One region of the Sporosarcina newyorkensis genome, then DNA from elsewhere that is predicted to be linked to it. Evidence: riboswitches for the same ligand, from Rfam matches in the RefSeq annotation. Region 1 holds a riboswitch; each other region holds the start of a gene.
What was found. Region 1 has a riboswitch for cobalamin ahead of cobJ (precorrin-3B C(17)-methyltransferase). Riboswitches for the same ligand answer to the same signal wherever they lie in the genome.
Positions count from the first base shown of each region.

Region 2: it holds a riboswitch for cobalamin, as region 1 does, so the genes downstream of both, B5D59_RS16360 (ribonucleoside-diphosphate reductase subunit alpha) here and cobJ (precorrin-3B C(17)-methyltransferase) in region 1, are expected to answer to the same signal.
Region 3: it holds a riboswitch for cobalamin, as region 1 does, so the genes downstream of both, metE (5-methyltetrahydropteroyltriglutamate--homocysteine S-methyltransferase) here and cobJ (precorrin-3B C(17)-methyltransferase) in region 1, are expected to answer to the same signal.
Region 4: it holds a riboswitch for cobalamin, as region 1 does, so the genes downstream of both, B5D59_RS06860 (ABC transporter substrate-binding protein) here and cobJ (precorrin-3B C(17)-methyltransferase) in region 1, are expected to answer to the same signal.

Region 1 is NZ_FUYJ01000007.1:143,537-148,886, forward strand. Features, by position in the region: gene cobK (precorrin-6A reductase) at 1-749, opposite strand, end outside; gene cobJ (precorrin-3B C(17)-methyltransferase) at 759-2,441, opposite strand; cobalamin riboswitch at 2,575-2,750, opposite strand; gene B5D59_RS13720 (DoxX family membrane protein) at 3,064-3,609, shown strand; gene B5D59_RS13725 (HNH endonuclease family protein) at 3,905-5,074, opposite strand; gene B5D59_RS13730 (adenine-specific methyltransferase EcoRI family protein) at 5,075-5,350, opposite strand, start outside.
Region 2 is NZ_FUYJ01000010.1:124,807-130,156, reverse strand. Features, by position in the region: gene B5D59_RS18340 (hypothetical protein) at 374-547, shown strand; gene B5D59_RS16370 (IclR family transcriptional regulator) at 895-1,641, shown strand; gene B5D59_RS16365 (DedA family protein) at 2,329-2,979, opposite strand; cobalamin riboswitch at 3,192-3,367, shown strand; gene B5D59_RS16360 (ribonucleoside-diphosphate reductase subunit alpha) at 3,541-4,956, shown strand; gene B5D59_RS16355 (CdaR family transcriptional regulator) at 5,034-5,350, shown strand, end outside.
Region 3 is NZ_FUYJ01000006.1:67,701-73,050, reverse strand. Features, by position in the region: gene metE (5-methyltetrahydropteroyltriglutamate--homocysteine S-methyltransferase) at 1-1,654, opposite strand, end outside; cobalamin riboswitch at 1,798-1,931, opposite strand; gene B5D59_RS12065 (malate synthase G) at 2,289-4,478, shown strand; gene B5D59_RS12060 (hydrolase) at 4,747-5,286, shown strand; gene B5D59_RS12055 (SLOG family protein) at 5,333-5,350, opposite strand, start outside.
Region 4 is NZ_FUYJ01000003.1:27,016-32,365, forward strand. Features, by position in the region: gene B5D59_RS06850 (adenosylcobinamide amidohydrolase) at 1-223, opposite strand, end outside; gene B5D59_RS06855 (FecCD family ABC transporter permease) at 225-1,217, opposite strand; gene B5D59_RS06860 (ABC transporter substrate-binding protein) at 1,210-2,196, opposite strand; cobalamin riboswitch at 2,341-2,471, opposite strand; gene argS (arginine--tRNA ligase) at 3,073-4,740, opposite strand; gene B5D59_RS06870 (YwiB family protein) at 4,737-5,165, opposite strand; gene B5D59_RS06875 (transglycosylase domain-containing protein) at 5,326-5,350, shown strand, end outside.

The DNA of each region.
Region 1 (5,350 bases):
CCTCCTAATAGTTGAGTAACTTTTTCGAAAGACGTACAGAAATTTTCATATTGAACCTTTGGTCGTTTAATCAGAATGACAGGGATCTCCAATTCCAGAGCCGCCGTTATTTTTTCATCGACAGAACCTACTTTACCGCTTTCTTTTGTGATCATTAACGTCACGTCATACTGCTCGCATAAAGCCTTATTGAGTGATTCGGAAAAAGGTCCTTGAATCGCAATAATGTCTTTTTGTTTAATGCCCAACTTATCGCATTTCTCCATATTCCCTACATTCGGCAGCATTCTGCAAAGCAGCCGAATTTCGTCACGCAATAAATACTTCGCAAATACTTCCAATGTCTTACTGCCTGTCGTTAACATAACTGTCCCTTTATGCGTTTGAGCAAGTTTCGCTGCGTCTTCATAACTCTCAACCTCGGTAATCAGAGGAGAAACAAACTCCTCTTTTGGCCGCTCATAGCGAATATATGGAATCCCGCATACTCTTGCTGCCTCCATTGCGGTTTTCGATGCTTCTTCTGCGTAAGGATGGCTGGCATCGACGACACAAGTCATCTCATGCTTCTGGATTAGCGCGATCATGTCCTCCACTGTTAGTCTTCCTACCCGATAGGAAAGATCATTTGCTTTTAAACTTTCAGCTGCAGATTCGGTAACGACCGTGGCGATTAAAGGATAGCCAAGACCCTGTAAATGAATGGCTAGAGCTCTAGCATCGCTAGTGCCTGCTAAAAATAAAATCATAGTTTCCTCCTAGTCCCCGCAAGGTGCTGGCTCTACTTCAATCTTGCAGCTCATATCGTAATAGTCATAATTCAAAACTTTTTTAACACGTTTGAAATACTTGAAGAAACGTTCGTTAGGATGCGCATTTTGTTCGTATTCTTCTATAATTTTTGTTACTAGCGGAATTAAATCTTCCGGTTCAATTCCCTCTGCAACTGGCTGAGCCGCATGAGCAGTACGACCAACCGGCTTCGCTCCAATAAATAAATCGAATTTTTTCTTCCGATAAACGATGCCAATATCATCGAACACCGGGCGATAACACGCCATCCCGCATCCATTGAATCCGACATGCAACTGCTTCGGAAGCTTCATCCCTTCAAACTTCGCTGCGATTTCTTCCGCGTATGGGATAGAATCCGCCTTTTCCCCATAGCAAAAATCACAAGCTTTGACTTTTAAGACTTCCCCTGCCGGCATAACAGTCAAGTTAATGTGTTCTAGCTTTTCAACAATCGCTTCAGGGTCATCTGTCGTAACCTTTACTACGAAATGATGGTTTGGAGTATATTCCAAGGTACCTTTCTCACCAACGACTTCAGCCAATACACGCATTTGTTCTGCTGTAATCAGTTTGTTGGCAACGCCTGGTGAAACGGAAAACTCAAAGATATCTTCAATCGGCTGTCTCACCAAAAAAGGGTTTTCCACTTCCTCTTTCGTCACCATAGATAGTGCTTTTAAAGCCATATCCAATGACTGAACCTTTTGTTCCGGTGCTGGTTCTGACCGTTCCACTTCTGCCTGTTTTGGCATTGGTGTGTCCTCTGGTTTCTTACTTATAATTTCTTCATGACCGGACTGCGCCTCCCCAGTTTCTTGATCAAGCGCCCATGGTTCCGCTTCCTTTTTCAAACGCTGGTGCGGTTTTAAACTTTGTTTACCTTCCCCTAATGTATACTTACGTTGATATCCTCTCGGAGTAATAATTTTATTATCATAAAAGAAAGTCGAAGAGTTACCGATAATGACAGTAGTCAACATCCCGATATCATGCTCTAGCATTTCCGCTAATGTTGTCAGGACAATATGTTGATTTTCACGATAAGCACTTTTCACTAGCCCTACAGGTGTATCAGGGGAACGATATTTCAGTAAAATCCTTTGTGCCTCTACAATTTGACGCGTCCGACGTCCACTTTTCGGATTGTATAAAGCTACTACAAAATCCGCCATACCCGCTGCTTCAATACGTTTTTCGATAACAGTCCAAGGTGTTAAATGGTCACTTAAACTGATCGTACAAGCATCATGCATGACAGGTGCGCCCAGTAAGCTCGCACATGAATTGATCGCCGAAATACCTGGCACAATTTCCACTTCAATTCCTTCTGCTTCAGTCCAACCTTTTTCAATCAGCACTTCATAAACTAATCCAGCCATACCGTATGCACCTGAATCACCGCTCGAGATCACTGAAACAATACCGCCAGTCTCCGCTTTCTTAACAGCATCTTGTGCACGTGACACTTCTTCAGTCATGCCTGTACTAACAATGGACTTCGCTGTTACTAAATGCTTAATCAACTCTACGTACGTTTTATAACCAATAATATAATTACTTTCTTGCAGCGCCTCTAATGCTCGTCCTGTTATATGTTCAGTAGCTCCGGGACCGAATCCAACGACGAAAATTTTTCCCTTTTTCATGGTTTCCCTCCAAATAAAAAATGCCTACACTCCTTTTCAAAGGAATGTAGGCATGTGAAAGTATAATAGAAATCATACTGAAACATAAAACAATTAATTTTATTGTCCCGCCTATACTTCTCCCTCCGAAAAGTATGTGTCGTTTAAATAAGCAGGTTTCCTGACTCAAGCTTCATTTTACTCTTACACCTTCCCGATTTCTCAGTGGTATTGTAATTTCATCAGCTTTACAGTAGCGGGGGCTGTACTAGACTTTCACTAGTTTCCCTTTTACCTCACTATGTGAGCACTTATTTAAATTAGTTTATTTAATTTTCATAAATATAACATACAATCTCTAAATCTACAAACTTCCTTTAGATTTATTTATGAATCCATAAACTAGATTCTGGAAACGCTTTGGATAATTGTAATTTCTATTCCTATACAAAACTTATCATGAGCGCAATCATGAGCAAGGTAGATACGTACAGGATAACTTTGTTATATTTTAGAATCATCCCATCAAAGTCAAGCATATTTATACATTTCGTAAACTATTCACACTCTTTAATTACAAGGTTGTGAACTTTTCGGATAGGCATTAAGTTGTAGTGTAAACTGTTCATTGGAGGTGGTTATTATGAAGGAAAATAAAGCAATCCTAATACCAGAGAACCCCATTTCACAGTTTTTATTCAACGATTCTCGCTCCGGACTTATTTGGTTAGTCATTCGGGTTTATGTCGGATTTGCTTGGTTGAAGGCCGGCTGGGGAAAAGCAATGAGCGATGCATGGACCGGTGAAAATGCAGGTGTCGCCATCCATGGATTTGTAAGCGGCGCTCTTGAAAAATCGACTGAAGGCGGAGATGTGACCAACTGGTATGCATCATTTCTGGAAAATGTCGTCTTGCCGAACGCCAAGGTATTCGGTTTCATAGTTGCTTATGGGGAGATGCTTGTTGGTCTCGGTTTGATCTTAGGATTGTTGACAGGAATTGCTGCTTTCTTCGGTGCGTTCATGAATGTCAGTTTTCTGTTTGCAGGTACTCTTAGCACAAACCCCCTATTGTTCATTCTCGCAACTTGGATCGTACTCGCATGGAAAGTAGCAGGCTGGTATGGCCTCGACCGTTGGGCATTGCCGATGCTAGGTACGCCTTGGGTGAAGAATGACAAGTTATGAAGGTAGACGTCGAAAATGAAAAAATCTCTTCCTGAAAACTCGGGAAGAGATCGTAAAAATTGAAGTGAACCCAATATTAACGTTTTGAGAAATATACAAATAAATTCCAAGCATATTGTATACATCAATATCCATTTATACCGACATTTCAGGAATTTTTAAATGGATTAAGATGTATGTAAATGGATTGTAATTCACATTACTTGAACCACTTTGCACCACAACAATAAGTAGATGCTAGTTGAATACTACAAAAACTACTTTCCTAATCCTTAGATAAATGGTCAAGTATAAATTATTTATTACCTTTTGCACGGTTGTGAATTTTGCATAACATCTGGCAATTTTTAACGTCAGTTGCTCCGCCTTTACTCCATGCAGTAACATGGTCGGCGTCCATTTCTTTTAATGTCCAAATTTTATTTTTATTTGAATCATGACCTATCGCACACAGCGGACAATTTGAATTGCCTTTTTTCTTCGCTTTTGTAGTCTGTTGCGAATACACACTTTTTTTGGTAGCCTCGTCAAAAATTCTTACTTCAAGCAACTTTGTATCTAAGGAACCGCCAAGAATATACTCAAAAATTCCTTTGCGTTTTTTAATATATGGATCTCCGTATAGTTTTCGCACTTCTTCAGAAACCTTTTTTGGACTATACGATTTACTATGATATTGTTCGTAAAGTCTACCCCATTCTAATCCCTTCATTTCATCCTCAACATCTATAAATATGTTGGAAACCCAATCAAGAACCGTATTGAAGTAAGTTTTTAATTCATCAATATTATTGTCATAACGATGCCGAGTCATATATTCGCTAATATTCCCTTTACTCACCCACTCAAGAGCACGTTCTAAAAAATCCTGTCGATGGGCATTTCCTTTTATATAGGCACTCCATTTTTGAATATTTGAATTTCGGCTATTGCTAAATTCTGCTTTACAAAGAGTAACAAAAGGACCTGAATATACAGCATTGAGTAATTCCTGATCATTAAGAGGAACACCAACAATATTTATTGTTTTAAACCATTCTTTTATCTTACTTTCCGTTCCTTCACACTCGTAGATTAGAAGTTTTGTTCTTAATATCTGTTCTTTTTTATCTAATGCCAAACCGTCAAAAATTTGCTCCATACCATTCTCGTCTTTTATTGCAAATTTATTTGTAATGAAGCGACCAATACTTGTGATGCGTTGTTGTCCATCTAGGACTTCAAAATTATCCTCGCTGACTTTATTAAAGTATATTAAACCAATAGGGTACCCTTTTAATATTGACTCAATAACAGCAACTTCCCTTTTACCATCTTCGGAAGCATAAATATAATTCCTTTGGTATTCTGGTTGTATAACAAGCTTCCCTGAAAGTCCAAACAAGCCTCGCCCTTCAAGCTCATTATAAACAAAGCCTTCACATATATTCTCGACTGTAATATCTGTTCTTAATATAGTTTTCATTTAGTCAGCCTTCTTTTTAATCAGAATTCTTTTATAAACGTACTTTCCATTAACTTTCCCATTCCATGTATTTCCATCATAATCTAGGGAATAGTTGTAACCTCCCACAATTTCGAACTGTTCCGGGTTATATTTATCTAAAAAAGTGATAGGTACTCCCATCACACCGTCATAATCACTGGGTATAGCATCAGTATAAGGAACCTCTATCGCGTCATAGTTATCGTACTTTTCATATTCTTTCCCTCTAACATTCTTATGGGAACTAAACTTAAT
Region 2 (5,350 bases), on a different contig from region 1:
ATGAATTTAGGTAGTGAACAGTTTTTTATTCTTCTGTAGGAAAGGAAAGTAAGTAAACTCCCATTTAGCAGAAGCCTAAAAAATATGCTAGTGGTAATTTAATTAGGTAATTTTCTTGTGGACTTTTAGGTAATTCTTGAGTATAATAGACTGAATAGGAAGAATTAAAATGTGCAAGTGATTATGCAAGCAGAAAAACAAGGAATTCCATGTATCTTTATTTTTTAATGTAAGCGCTGTCATTTCGGGTATGTTTAGGAAGACTGAGTATTTTAACGAGTGTGGAGCTACATTAAATAAAGATAAAAGTGGTTTTCAAATTTACTGTTCTTGCATATACTATGCAAAATACAAAAAAGCAGGAGGTCATCCTATGAAAAACAACAACAACTCTCACCAAGCATCTTCACTACCCGAGCAAAATGAGCAATTTTATTTAATCACAGGCTATTCGGAAGGTGGCTTCATCCATGGCATTACATGGGAAGAAGCTTACATTGAAGGACTAGCGGAGTGTGGCTATTTATGCGATCAGCAGATGATGTAAGTGGCAGTATAGAAAGCTCCATACAGGGTGCCTAGCAAGAAACAAAGGTGTTTGTCCAAACATTCACGTTTGTTTTGCGCATAGGCATCCTTTTTATTGTCTCTTCATATACCAAGTCTCCTCATTCCTCAGTTTTAAACTCCCTTTTTCACTACTCCAAATCCTTAAAATGCCCCGTGGAACAGGCAACCTAAATTTCCTGACATCACCGAAAATCCTTCTGTTCTCAAGTAGTAAAAAAATTATAGTCTCTTTACCATAATGTGAATTTTCACACTATGAAAAACTTTAAATTTGCTATACAATGAATAATAAAATTCCGACATAGTTGATGAGGAGGAATATAGATGATTGCATCCATAAGAAAAGCTTGCCAAGTAATTAGCTGTTTTTCAAATGACGATCCAGCTCTTGGCGTTGGAGAAATTGCTGAGCTACTAGATATGCCTGTCAGTACAACGCATCATATTGTCAGTACTCTGTGCAAAGAAAATGTTTTAATGAAAGACCATCAGAAAAAGTATCGATTGGGCTGGAGGTTGCTTGAATGGAATAATCATGTAATGTTCCAGCAAGACGTTTACGACAAGGCAATGCCTTTTGTGAAAGACCTCATATCCCAGTATAAAGGTACTGCCCATATTGCGATGTTTGATAAAGGGACAGTTGTATTTGTGTTGCGTGTGTCCTCCCATGACGCTTCCTCTATCCAAACGTATTTAGGATCAAGAAAACCATCTTATGCAACGAGTTCGGGGAAAGTACTCTTGGCAAATAACCCCGCTTATTTAAAAGAAACAGTGGCTCAGGGCTTGGCACATGATGGCCCAAATACAATTACAGATATAAGCAATTTAAAGAAAGAGCTAGCAGATATACGCACAAAAGGATATTCAATTAGTGACAGTGAAAACTCTGACGGCATGTACGGCATTGCTGCACCTATTTTTTCTTACTCTGGCGGAGTAATAGCAGCCGTGAATTTAGTAGGGTTATCCTCTTATATGCAAGGAACTCAGCGCACACAGATGATCCAAAGCGTTATGAACACAGCGCAATTGATTTCAAAGGAATTAGGATATATTGAAATTTGATAATTCTATTGCTAAGTCTATTGTAAAAGTTATTTGTATTTCTAAATGGAGAGAATACAGTAATGTCATGCGCTCTTAAAAGACATTAAATATTCTGTCTATTCCACATTATGAAAAAACACAAGGTAAACCACTCCGGTATTCTGTTAAATTTAATTTATAAATTTAGGATAAGGAGTGAGGAAAGTGGAAAGTACGAAACAAGCAGAGCAGGTAATGAGGGTAAGAGATACTAAAATAGTAAATTCTGAGAAGCAAGTAGAGGGAAAAAGCAAATGTGGAAATGAATGTGAAAATTGTAAAATTTGCTTCTACCAAAGAGAACGGGAGAACGAAGTATAGATATAATAATTGTTGATATGTAATAGAAATTTAAAAGTTCTCGCTGCATCATTGTTCGGTATAATAAAATATGTTAATACGTTAGAGTTATTCAGCGAAAAAATAACTCGGTATTTAAGGTAACTATTTCGCACCGTAGGTAACCAAAAGACGATTGGAAAAAATAGACTCCAACAACCACCATTCTTAAGGCAGCGGTTGTTAAGAGTCGTATAGATGGTTATAAAGAAGTAGAGAAATTCACGATTATCAGTAACGACCATTCTCTGTTAGAACCAATCTGTACTGCTCCATCGTTCAATTTTTGGTGTGCACTATTTACACAGAACTTGCTTCAACGATTGCTCAATTCTTTTGTATTTGGAAACGACTCTTTGCAAAAGAATAGAAGACTGGCAGAACTGAGAGAAAAATTACTGACAGAATAATGGTTGAGAAATTATTTTTAACAAACGGGATATTTCCAAACAGGTAACCAACTGTTGTAAATAGTCCCACCCATAGTACAGCACCAATTACATTGTAAGCGAAGAAATATCGATAGTTCATTCGACTTGAGCCTGCAATAAACGGTATAAACGTACGGACAAATGGCATGAAACGAGCAATGACGATCGTTTTACCACCATGCTTATTAAAGAAATCCTCAGCTTTTCTCATCTTTTTCTGGTCAATAAATTTACCCATCCGTCTATTTTGAGTGATTGCTGTTCCTACTGCTTTACCGATATGATAATTTATTGTATCCCCTAATACTGCGGCTACAAAGAATACTAAGATTAATAGGACAATATTAAATGCATCCATCGCAGCGAGAGCACCAGCTGCAAACAAAAGTGAATCACCCGGCAAAAAAGGGAAAATAACAATACCTGTTTCAACAAACACAATTAAAAATAGAATAACATAGGACCAATTTCCAAAGTTTTGAATAATTTCAATCAAGTGTTCATCAATGTGTAAGATAAAGCTTATTATGTTTTGGATGAATGTCATTCCTATTCTCACTTTCGAGTAGATTATTTTTTTCTCTTAAACATACGAGTCAACCATAGATATTATACTTCTTTTTCGCATGCTTGTCATGAATAACTCAATTGTGATGCAGCCTCCAAATGATCACACTCCTTAAACGAAAGGTAAGGCAACAACTATTTCTACCACCTCTCCGACTATTCATGGTAAACTAGAATAAATAAAATACTAAATGAGTTTGCACGATGCGTTGGTACCTATCAAGGTGTAAAAGGGAATCCGAAAATCGGAGCTGTCCCCGCAACTGTACACACGGACGACCGCTGAGAAAAGCCACTATGGAGACATGGGAAGGCTTGGCGGAAGGATGAAGTGAAGCCAGGAGACCTGCCAGACATCGTCAAAGCAACACTTTCTTCGGGGGTTGAGAGGTGGGGGCAAAAGGGTCTCTGCGGTTCATGCGATTTGCATGAAGTTCTTTAGAGCTGCCTATTTTTGTTTCCTCAATCACAACTATTACAATCATCCTGCCGAAGAGCCAGGATGATTGTTTTTTTGTTGTATAGGAAAGGAGACGGCGAAATGAGAGTTCTCGAACAATCAGACGAACGTACACATGAACGTGCGTTGCTCGAAGTTTTGTATAGACAAGCGGAACAATTGCACAAAAAGCCAGCATACCAAGGATTTCATCAAGTAGTGCGGAAGCTGGTGAGTGACGGTTTATATGGAAGCTGGATCAATCACTATTCATCCAATGAAATCAAATGGCTAGGATTGCAAATTATGCCGGAGCGAGATCAATTGCTATCCGCTAAACAGCTTCTTCAGTATATGAAAGAATTTGTCACTTGCAATCATTATGATCGAAGACTGGGACTGCCGCAAGAACGGCTGATGCTTATTGCGATGGCAGCCATGCGGGATGAAACTGTGCAACGGTTGCAAAAAGTACGAGAAGCCTATTGGGTCTTGAGTATGGGGTATGTGACGTTACCGGATGATATCATGGCGTTTTTCGGCAAGACATTCTATCCAGGGCAACCTGTACGTCGTCTTCATTCAATGAATCTCTTGGATTCACGGATTCCATCATTTTTGGCCAGTCAAGTGAAGGAAAAGCACGTCCGTATTCCTACTACATTTATGGAACAGGTGAAGGCATGTGGATCTTGGCTCGTATTTGATATGGAGGAAGTACGTCGCGTGATGAATGGTTCTCTGCAGGACGTCGGCAGTGAGTCGTTCCGTCGGGCCGTTGCGAACCCATCCATCACGCACAAAAGGCTTTCCGCTATCGGACTGATGAAGCAGCTGTTAGCTAGTGACGGCATCGTTTTCCATTTTGACGATGACTTTCAGCGTGGAACAAAAGGATTGCATTCGCATATCCAGCTGTCGAAAGTGCTACGGAGAAACATCTTGGCTCGTGTTTGTGGAATTCATGTCCGTTTGCTTAATGGCATCTTGGATGTATGGGAACGAGAAGACAATAGACGAGATCTGCAAATTGAAGCAGCCGGATGGGAAGAAGCGCTTGCAGATCAACGAATTAGCTTACATTCGGAACAGGCAGTGTCATTCATTGAAGAACTATCTGAAGAAATTAATCTACATGTGATAAAAACTTCATTGCAACTGGCGAAGGAAAAAGGTCCGTATCTTCAATTTGAGGGCTCAGATTGGCAGAGTGGAAGCTACTTTGAACAACGTAGTTATACAACAGAAGAGTGGCAAAAAGTAAGGAATGAAATTGCAGGGAACGGAATCCGGAACGGCTGCTTACGGAAGGCGTCAGATACTGAAAATTTGTCTGGATATTCCTTAACAAAGCACCAACAATTGTCGATGATTAACCGGCTTGCGGTGCAACAGAACCACACGGATGTCGGCGGCTCAATCACATTGGAGAAGTCTGCTTTCATAGAAACGGCAGAACTTTTGCAGTTGCTCATGAAAGCGTGGAACTGCGGAATCAAAGAAGTTTATATAAAGTAATGGTCCCGCCTATTGAGATGAAGACTGAACTGGCGTAAAGTTAAGATAACTAGCAGTTTTCATCCGAGGTGAGGTAGATGTTCCAGTTTGATACACTAGGGCAGGAAATGGTGAAGGAATTTTCGAATTTAATACAGCAAGAAGTGATTTTAACGGATCGGAGAGGCTTCATTCAGGCCAGCACGGACGTTACACGGCTCAATCAGTTCCATGAAGGCGCATTACTATGCATTCGCCAAAAGGAAATGCTCTATATGGCAGATGAGGAAGTAGAACGGTTGCGTGGTGTACGTAAAGGTATTGTGCTGCCAATCCTCATTGAAGGTGAGCCGATTGCCGCGCTTGGTATCACAGGCGAACCTAAGATGATCCGTCCGCAAGCACAGTTGATCTT
Region 3 (5,350 bases), on a different contig from region 1:
CTTCGTGATCTGTCAGTGATTTAGCGTATACGGATTCTTCTACCGTCATCGGCTTCGTAAATACAACATCTCCATAAATGATTGGTGGTTTCACACATCGGGAACCATAGGATTGCACCCAAGCTTTTTCCGTAAAGACAAAACCATCCAGCTTTTCGCCGAAATATTCTACCATATCCGTCCGTTCGAATTCCCCGTGCACGAGCACATCAAGTCCGAGTTCTTCTTGGATTTGGATCCATTCCTTAATTTCCGCTTTTACAAAGTCTTTGTACTGCTGATCCGTAATTTCGCCTTTTCTCCATTTTGTACGTGTTATACGTACTTCAGGCGTTTGGGGGAAACTGCCGATTGTGGTTGTAGGCAATACAGGTAATTGGAACTTCTCTTGCTGCTTCAATTTCCGCTCTGCGAACGGCAGATTCCGCTTGCTGTCAGACAAAGTACTGCCTGAACTTGCTTGTCGAACCTCCTCGCGTTTGCGGGCAGGGAGTTGATTGAATGCAGTAAGAGCGGCTTCATTTTGTTTGAAATCTGAAGCGACGCTTTCTTTACCTTGTTGCAACGCAGCTTTCAGTACATTGAGTTCTTTAATTTTTTCATCCGCAAATGAAAGTGCATTCTTAATTGTTGAATCTAATTTCTGCTCTGACTGAATTGTCACGGGTACGTGAAGCAGACTGCTGGATGGCTGGATCCAAACGTTTCCGGACTCTACATGCTGTTGAATCTTTCCTAGTAATGACAGCTTGACGTTCAAATCTGATCGCCAAATATTCCGACCGTCCACAATACCAGCAGCGAGTACTTTATCATCAGGGAAGCTGTATTTCTTAAGGTTTTCCAAGTTTTTGACACCGCCATGCACGAAATCAAGACCAATTCCAGCTACTGGTAATGCAAGTGTTGCTTCATAGTGCTCAACTGAATCAAAGTATGTTTGCACTAAAACGTTCAAGCTATTTATGTTTTTTGTTAACTGCAAGTAAATTTCAGTTACGGTTTTCATTTCATCAGAAGAAATGGAAGTGCAAAGAATTGGTTCATCAATTTGCACCCATTGAACGCCTTCATCCTGTAATTCTTGCAATACCTTTTGATAAAGAGGAATCAATTGCAGAATGATAGAAGGTACGTCTATTTCTTCATACCCTTTAGAAAGTTTCAATAAAGTGTAGGGGCCGAGTAGAACAGGTTTCCCCTCGATACCGAGTTCTTTCTTTGCTTCGCGGTATGCAGTAAGTGGTTTGTTCTCAGTCAATTGAAAACGTTGTCCTTCATACTCGGGGACAATGTAGTGATAGTTCGTGTTGAACCATTTCGTCATTTCGGAAGCGACAGCATCGTCATTACCGCGTGCCATTGAAAAATAAGTGGATATCGACACTTGACCGCCTTTCCAATGATAGCGTGAAGGGATGATTCCGAACATTGTGGATGTATCGAGCACCCGGTCATACAATGTGAAATCGCCGACTGCAATTCGGTCTACTCCTGCGTCTTGTTGTTTCTTCAGGTTGGCTAAACGGATGTCTTTTGTTGTCCGCAGAAGTTCTTCTTCCGAAATTATTTCTGCCCAAAATGCTTCTAACGCTCGTTTCCACTCCCGGTTTTCGCCAATAACAGGATAGCCGACAATACTGCTTTTTACCATTTGATTTCCCCCTCATGATTTTATCCAATAAAAAAAGCATTCCTAACAAAGAATGTTAGAAATGCACGTATGTGTAAAATGCATGCCTAAATAAGCGTGCATCGTTTGCCGTGTGTCTAACACCTCCCTATTCACCGTAGGATTAAGCGTTATGAAAACAGGCAGGTATCTGGCTGGACGTAAGCACGTCTTCACAGTGGCGGGACCGCTCCAAGAAAAGGATTCCCTTTTAAGAAATGAAAGCAATGATCATTTCACCTGTTTTCAAACTATTCAATTCATGATGATTGTCTCTAAAACTATCATAAGGTTCGTTGAGTGTCAACTTGCTGGTAAATAGATAATTAAGCAATACTCTTTTTTTGTCATCTGTTATATAACTGTACAAAAGTAACAAATTCTCTTTCAAAAAAGAAGGTGTGAAAATTTACACAATTCTGTTGAAAGTTTTATAGAGTTTAGGTATGATAAGTAATAACACGACTTCAAATTAGGACATGAATCGTCATTCATACGAAGAAATCTTGATTATTGGCTGTGGGGGCACCTATGATCAATTGAGGAAGAATCGTGTTTATCGCTGTATGTTATACAACAGAGCAGCGCAAAAAAACTTAAGGGGTGGCTTTATTCTATGACAAATTATGAAAAAGTAGGCAAGCTGCAAGTCGCAAAAGAACTATACAACTTTGTTAATGAGGAAGTTCTATTAGGCTTAGAAATCCAAAAAGAACAATTTTGGACAAACTTTGATTCGCTCATTCATGAACTTGCTCCTGAAAACAAAGCGCTGTTAGAGAAACGAAGCGAATTGCAAAAAAAGATCAATGAATGGCATCAAAACAATAAAGAAACAGCAGATTCTGCTAACTATAAAGAATTTTTAAAGGAAATTGGCTATTTGGAACCGATTGTTGAGGACTTCCAAGTGACAACTTCCAATGTCGATGATGAAATCGCTATTCAAGCAGGCTCCCAATTGGTCGTGCCTGTCGACAATGCCCGCTATGCGTTGAACGCGGCAAACGCAAGATGGGGAAGTCTATATGATGCATTGTACGGAACGGATGTCATCAGTGATGAAGGTGGAGCTGAAGCTGGCGTACAGTACAATCCGATCCGAGGACAGAAAGTTATCAACTTTGCAAAAGAGTTATTAGATCAAGCAGCACCGCTTGCGGAAGGGACACATGCAGACGCCACAGCGTATGCAATCGTTAGTGGAAAACTTGAAGTGACACTTCAGAATGGCAATAAAACAGGCTTGAAAGATGCTTCTAAACTGGCTGGCTTTAACGGTTCGGAAGACGCACCTTCCGCTGTCTTGTTGACGAATAACGGATTGCATATCGAAATTGCAATCGATCGAAACCATCCAATTGGGAAAGACGATGCGGCGGGTGTGAAAGACTTGATTTTGGAAGCAGCACTTTCTACGTTGATGGACTGTGAAGACTCGATCGCAGCAGTAGATGCTGAAGATAAAGTGGGGGTCTACCGCAACTGGTTAGGTTTGATGAAAGGTGATCTGGAAGCATCGTTCAAACGAGGCAGCAAGACGGTCACTCGAAGAATGAATCCAGACCGCACATACAAAACACCAGACGGCAAAGAGCTATCGCTACACGGCCGTTCATTAATGTTCGTCCGTAACGTAGGTCATTTGATGACAAATAATGCGATTTTAGATGAAAACGGCAACGAAGTACCTGAAGGAATTTTAGATGGTGTCGTAACTTCGTTGATTGCAACACATAATCTGAAAGATGATGCAGAGTTCAAAAACTCCAGACATGGTTCAATTTATATCGTTAAGCCGAAGATGCATAGCCCGGAAGAGGCGGCATTTGCCAATAAGTTATTTGACCGCATTGAAGATTTATTGAGCTTGGAGCGCAATACGCTGAAAATCGGTTTGATGGATGAAGAGCGCAGAATGTCATTGAATTTGAAGTCTGCAATCCATGCGGTGAAAGAACGGATTGCATTCATCAATACAGGTTTCCTTGACCGTACAGGTGATGAAATTCATACTTCAATGGAAGCGGGTCCTGTTATCCGCAAAAATGATATGAAAGCTTCCAAGTGGTTAGCTTCCTATGAAGCATCCAACGTTGCTGTCGGAATTAAGACTGGTCTTCCTGGACATGCTCAAATCGGTAAGGGAATGTGGGCTATGCCGGATATGATGGCTGCAATGCTTGAGCAAAAGGTCGCCCATCCAAAAGCAGGTGCAAGCACAGCGTGGGTGCCATCTCCAACAGCTGCTACATTGCATGCATTGCACTATCACGAGATCAATGTAAAAGAAGTTCAAGCCAATGTCGACAGCGCAATTGATTACCGAGATGGAATCCTAGAGATCCCGTTGGCGCCGAACACAGACTGGCCTGCAGAAGAAATTCAATCAGAGTTGGATAACAATGCGCAGGGGATCCTTGGCTATGTTGTTCGCTGGATTGATCAAGGAGTTGGCTGTTCTAAGGTTCCGGATATCAATGACGTAGGTTTAATGGAAGACCGCGCAACATTGCGTATTTCCAGCCAGCATATCGCAAACTGGCTACGTCACGGCATCACGACAAAAGAGCAAGTCCAGGAAACATTGGAACGAATGGCGAAGGTCGTTGACGAGCAAAACGCTGGCGATGAACTTTATCAGCCAATGGCTCCCAACTATGACGATTCTATTGCTTTCCAGGCAGCTTGCGATTTAGTATTCAAAGGTGCCGAACAGCCAAGCGGCTACACAGAGCCAATCTTGCACGCCCGACGAATCGAAGCAAAAGCCAAAGCGAAACAAAAAGCAACGGTACAAAATTAATTACACTAATAGCTCCTCTTCTAATTTGGAAGAGGAGCTGTTTTTCTAATAAATCTGTAAATATGGTATACTGTATATGTTAATTAAAGTTTTACATGAGATTGTGCAGAAATGGATACTCAGTTGATTGGAGTGGAAGGCGGCGACTCCCGCGCCCCGCGGAAAGCGTCCGCCTGGAATGGAAATCAACGGTTCCTACGTTTTACTTTGAGTGTAAGTTATTTATTTCAGTTTATATAGCAATAATTATTAAAAAGGGGGAAATGAGATGCTGAAAAAAGAGCAAACGCTATTTGTATTAGTGGACGTACAAGGTAAGCTAGCGCAAATTGTTAAAGATAGTAAGACGTTGCATGATAATCTGGAGAAACTGATCAAAGGATTACAAGTGTTAAATGTTCCAATACTTTGGTTGGAACAGTACCCTGAAGGACTGGGACCGACGACTGAATCTTTATCCAGTTTACTAGAAGGTCAGGAACCCATCGCAAAAATGACATTTAGTGCGGCGGGCAATGAAGAATTTATGAAACAGCTGGAAAGCTCGGGCCGCAAACAAGTATTAATTGCAGGAATTGAAACGCATATTTGCGTATATCTGACAGCGGCAGATTTAGTGAAGCAAGGTTATGAAGTCGAAGTGGTTGAAGATGCAGTCACTTCACGGACGGAAGCGAATAAACAAATCGGCCTCGAGAAAATGAAGGGGCTTGGAGTTACTGCGACGTGTGTGGAAACTGCTTTATATGAACTGATTGGTGAAGCGGGGACGGACGAATTTAAAAAAGTGTTGAAAATCATAAAATAACAAATAAAAAAGCGGAATAGCCATAATGTTTGGCATTTCGCTTTTTTTATTCCCATTTATCTCG
Region 4 (5,350 bases), on a different contig from region 1:
GTGCAAATTGTTTCTGTGTATAAGCGGAAGCGGATTTTCCATCAATCGTGACCTTTCCGCCTTGCTTCGGTAAAATGCCTGAAATAATTTTCAACAGCGTGGATTTCCCACTGCCATTCGGTCCTAAAATTCCAAGGACCTCTCCTTTTTCTACGTGGAATGACACCCCCCGTACAACCGGTTCCTTACCGTATCCTCCTGACACTTCATCTACCTGCAGCATGTCACATCGCTCCTTTTCTGCGTTGCTTGTAAAAGATGTAGGCAAAGACTGGAGCCCCGATAAATGCCGTAATGACACCAACAGGCAGTTCAGCCGGCGAAATAATCGTCCGCGCCACTAAATCACAAATAATCAATAAGGAAGCTCCGTTAAATAAGGACAACGGCAAGACATGCCGATGATCCGACCCCCACATCAAGCGCGTCATATGCGGAACAACCAAGCCGACAAAGCCGATGGTCCCGGAAACTGCAACCGCAGAGCCTGTCAGTACAGAGCCGCCGATCAAAATCATCATTTTACGGCGTTTCACATTGACTCCTAAATGATGTGCACGCTCTTCACCAAATAGCATGGCGTTCAGTTCCCTGCGATTAAGCCAAAGAATGAATGAACCAATGATGAAAAACGGTAACACCATCGTGATATATTTCCAACCGCGCATGGAGACACTACCGAGCAGCCAGCCAATGATTTGGCGCAGCTCTTCTTGTGTTAACGCAATCATCAAGGATAAAACAGAACCTAAAAACGAACCAAAAATAATACCTGTTAAAATGATCGTTTCCATTTTCATTGACCGATCGACCAGACGGGCAAAGCCGATGACCAAGAACATCGTCGCAGCTGCCCCGACCATACTGAAGACGGGTAAGGTAAAGGCGCCTAAGAACGGCAGGGAGATACCAAAAAAGAGTGTAATCACAGCGCCTACAGAGGCACCGGATGACACTCCGAGGGTGTATGGATCTGCTAATGGATTTTTCAACAATCCTTGGAAAGCAGCGCCTGAAATTGCAAGAGATGCGCCGACAATTCCAGCCAGCAGCACACGCGGCATGCGGATTTTCCAAAGAATATTGCTCGCAGTTGCATCTGCATCGTTCCATAGCGTCTCAATCGGTATCTTCACTGTGCCGATCGATACACCGAGCCAAATTGCCACAAGTAGCGTGGCAATTGACACAGTATAGGCGATAGCCGTTTTACTCACCAAACACCTCTGGATAGATCGCTTTTGCATAAGCTTCCAATCCGTCCGCTAAACGCGGACCTGTCCGGCTTGTGATATTTTCATCCACTTGAATGACTTGATCTTCTTTCACTGCAGTGACCGTATCGAAACCGTCACGCTTCTTAATGTTTTCAACAACATCCGGCACATAGCTGTAGGACACAAGAATGACGTCCGGACTTTCATCGACGATCGTTTCAGGACTGATCATCACCCATCCTTCTTCTGTGATGATGTTTTCTGCATTGATTATGTCCAAGAACTGCTGCGGGAATGTGTTTTTACCAGGCGCATAAATTTCTGGTGCATCTGAGTTTTCCACTAACACCGTTTTCTTGTCTGTGATATCCGCTGCTTTCGCTTTGATATCTTCAACCTTTGCTTTCATATCTTCTACGATCTTATTAGCTTCCTCATTTTTATCCATGATTTCGCCGAAGATTTTAATCGTTTCATATGTTTCTTCGAATGTTTCTGCAGTCGGTATAACGACTACCTGGATGCCCGCGTCGCGAATTTGGTTCAAGCCTTCTTCACCAGAGCCTAACATCATATCATGCGCGAAAACGACATCTGGTTTCAATGAAATAACTTTTTCCACGTTGACGTTATAATCTCCGACTTTATCGAGATCTTTCACTTCTTCTGGAAAATCATCGTTTTCCGTGACAGCGATCACTTTATCACCTGCATCGATGCCAAATAAAATTTCTGTATTGCTTGGAATTAACGAGATGACAGTTTCCGGAGCTTTTTCAAATGTGATATCTTCTCCGACTGCATCATTGATTGTATATGGATAGCTGGAAGAATTTCCTCCTGCTTGTTCTTCCTGTTCCGTTTCTGCTGGTTGATCAGAATCGACTGGTGTTTCTTCTTTCTTGCTGTCGTTACCGCATGCTGCAAGCACAAGGACTGCCAGCATCGCTGTCAGCAACAGCTGCCAAAACTTCTTCATGTGATTTCCTCCCTTTGCGTTCATTACTTATTACGTAGTCTGCCGCAGACATAAAAAAAATCCTTCGGTCATTTCGAAGGATTGGACAGGATGAAATCTATGTCAGATTACCACCACTGTGCCTATCCTCGTAGGCTGCTGCGGAACTTCATTTCCTAAAAGGCAGGTACCTGGCTTGTGCATGGAGCACGTACAGTGGCGGGACCGCATCGGCTTTTACCGATTTCCCTTTTCATCTCTATTTGACTTAGAGAACCTTTCGGAATTATGTAATTTGTAATCGTGCTCTATTATACTATAAAACAAACTGTTGTACAGCCGGAGTGCGCGCTAAAGCTTAATTTCACTGCTTAGGAAAGGTGGGCCTGGGTGTTATGTCCAGGGATTTAAGGCAAAGATGTGTTCCTAACGCTTCGCTTTTACTCGCAAAAGCCGTTCTTCGCTACAGCTTTCGCTCCAACCCTAAATAAATAGAGGAGATATAAAGTGAAACCATTGTATGTAATGAGTAAATAAGTATCGCCCATTGAACTCACTTATAAAAAGAATACCTAACGCTATACATTCGCCTCTAGAAGGTATCTATTCTAAGCCACTTTCATTAACCTCTTTACCTCATAATCAAACTAGAAAGACAGAGGACCGAACCAAAGTGTATGCGAACCGAGCCACCCCTCACATTAACCGTGCCAAACCTGGTGCAAACCGGACATTTCCTACACTACGACAAATGTCTAAAAAGTAAAACGGACTTCCTCGGTACTCTCATTGAATGAAAGAGAGTTCCTAGAAAACGAATCAGCATCAGAGCGGAAATAAAAAACAAGCAAGAGTTGTCGATAACTCTTGCTTGGCTTGTTTAATTTGAATCCGGAATTACATCCGTTCAGGTGCTTCTACGCCGACTAGTTTCAATGCATTGGCAATCGTAATGCTTGTTGCAGTGACCAAGGCGAGTCGCGCTTCGGATAGTTCTTTGTTTTCAGGGTCGAGCACTTTATTGGCGTTATAGAAGCTATGGAATGCAGCAGCGAGTTCTTGGATATACGTCGTTATTCGGTGCGGTGCGCGCAGACGCGCGGCGTCGCTGACGAGTTTCGGGAAGTCGCCGATTTTTTTCAACAGCTCCAGTTCTTTTTCGTCTTGCAATTGAGTGACGTTATCTGTTGAAGCTTTTAAGTTTTGCTCTTTTGCTTGACGCAAAATTGAACAGATCCGGGCATGCGCGTATTGTGCATAGTAAACCGGGTTTTCATTGGACTTGGAAACTGCCAGGTCGAGGTCGAAGTCCATTTGGGCATCGCCTGAACGCATAGCGAAGAAATAACGTACGGCATCAAGTCCTACTTCTTCGACTAGTTCACGCAGCGTGACGGCTTTCCCTGTCCGCTTGCTCATCTTGAACTTTTCACCGTCTTTGTATAGCTGAACCATTTGCGCTACTTCCACTTCTAACGTGTCGCGATCGTAACCCAGTGCTTGGATTGCTGCTTTCATACGCGGGATGTAGCCGTGGTGGTCCGCTCCCCAAATATTGATGAGCTTATCGAATCCGCGACGCAGTTTATCTTCGTGGTACGCGATGTCCGGCGTCAAATATGTGAATGAACCGTCTTGTTTTATCAGCACGCGGTCTTTGTCATCGCCAAATGTCGTGGAACGGAACCAAGTTGCTCCCTCTTCTTCATAGACATGGCCATTTTCACGCAGCTTATTCAGCGCTACTTCAATTTTACCGTTGTTGTACAACGATGTTTCAGAGAACCAGTTGTCGAAATGAACTCGGAAATCAGCCAAGTCCTTCTTTAATTTATCCAATTCAATTTGAAGACCGTGCTCACGGAAAAATGCCAGGCGTTCTTCTTCCGGCATTTGTACATAACGGTCGCCATGTTCCTCCGCCAGCCCCTTTGCAATCTCAATGATATCAGGTCCGCGGTAGCCATCTTCTGGCATCTCTTTATCCAAACCGAGCGCTTCGAAGTAACGGACATCAATGGACAATGCCAGGTTATTGATTTGATTTCCTGCATCATTAATATAATATTCACGCGAAACATCATAACCCGCTGCGTCAAGAATATTACAAAGTGAATCGCCTAATGAAGCTCCACGTGCATGTCCAAGGTGCAAATCACCTGTCGGGTTCGCAGAGACGAATTCCACTTGGACTTTCTGCTGCTTACCGCTTTCGGAATGACCATATGCTTCACCTTGATCAAGCACCGATTTGACAACATCTGCGAGACTGTCAGCTTTTAGACGGATATTGAGGAAACCAGGACCTGCAATTTCGATCGTTTGGATTGCCGTGTTAGACGTGTCCAATTGCTCTAAAATCGCCTCTGCAATTGCGCGCGGCGGTTTTTTTGCAAGTTTCGTAAGCTGCATCGCGATATTCGCTGCGTAATCCCCGTTCTCCTTATTTTTCGGTGACTCCAGTTTAATTTCTGGCATCTCTGACTGTTCAACGAGCCCTGTCTTCTCAACCGCCTGCTGCAATGCCTCTTTAATTTCGTGCTGAATTTGTTCCACTGCGTTCATTTCGTTACCTCCGAATAGGTTATTGTCAATTGATATTTCCCTAATAAATTTCCTTCTGCATGCAAATCATAGGTTACTGAAAAAATCCCTGGTGTCCACTGAAGTTTTTTCGTTTCGACCAACAAATCCATGATGGCTGGGCCGTTTCCATATGTACCAAACCTCGCATCATCCGTTCGGAACGGCAATCTCATCTGAACGCCGCCTTTTCGCATGATAAACGCGTCTTCCGCATGAAGCTTCACTGTCGTACGGACAGACGGCATACCTTCTGTCTGTTCTTCAAACAATAGATAGGCCTGTCCTTTTTTTTCAATGATTTGTCCTGTCGCCTGCATTTCATGTGTTTCCGCCGGCTGTCCCGGATGCTGAATTTTAGAACGGAGCTGGACAAGCACCGCTTTTTGCTGTTTTGGCGCTTCCATTCGTTCACCGCCTTATGTAGATAGATTTACTCATTATACACTTCTTTCACTGCCACTTTCAATGTTACCGAATCCAAACTTTTTTGCAGGCGCCGTTTAATCCAAACCAATCCTTCCCATACTAGCAAAAGATACTGAATGGAACGGGATGGGATGTTCAATGAAACGTACCGACTATAAAAAAA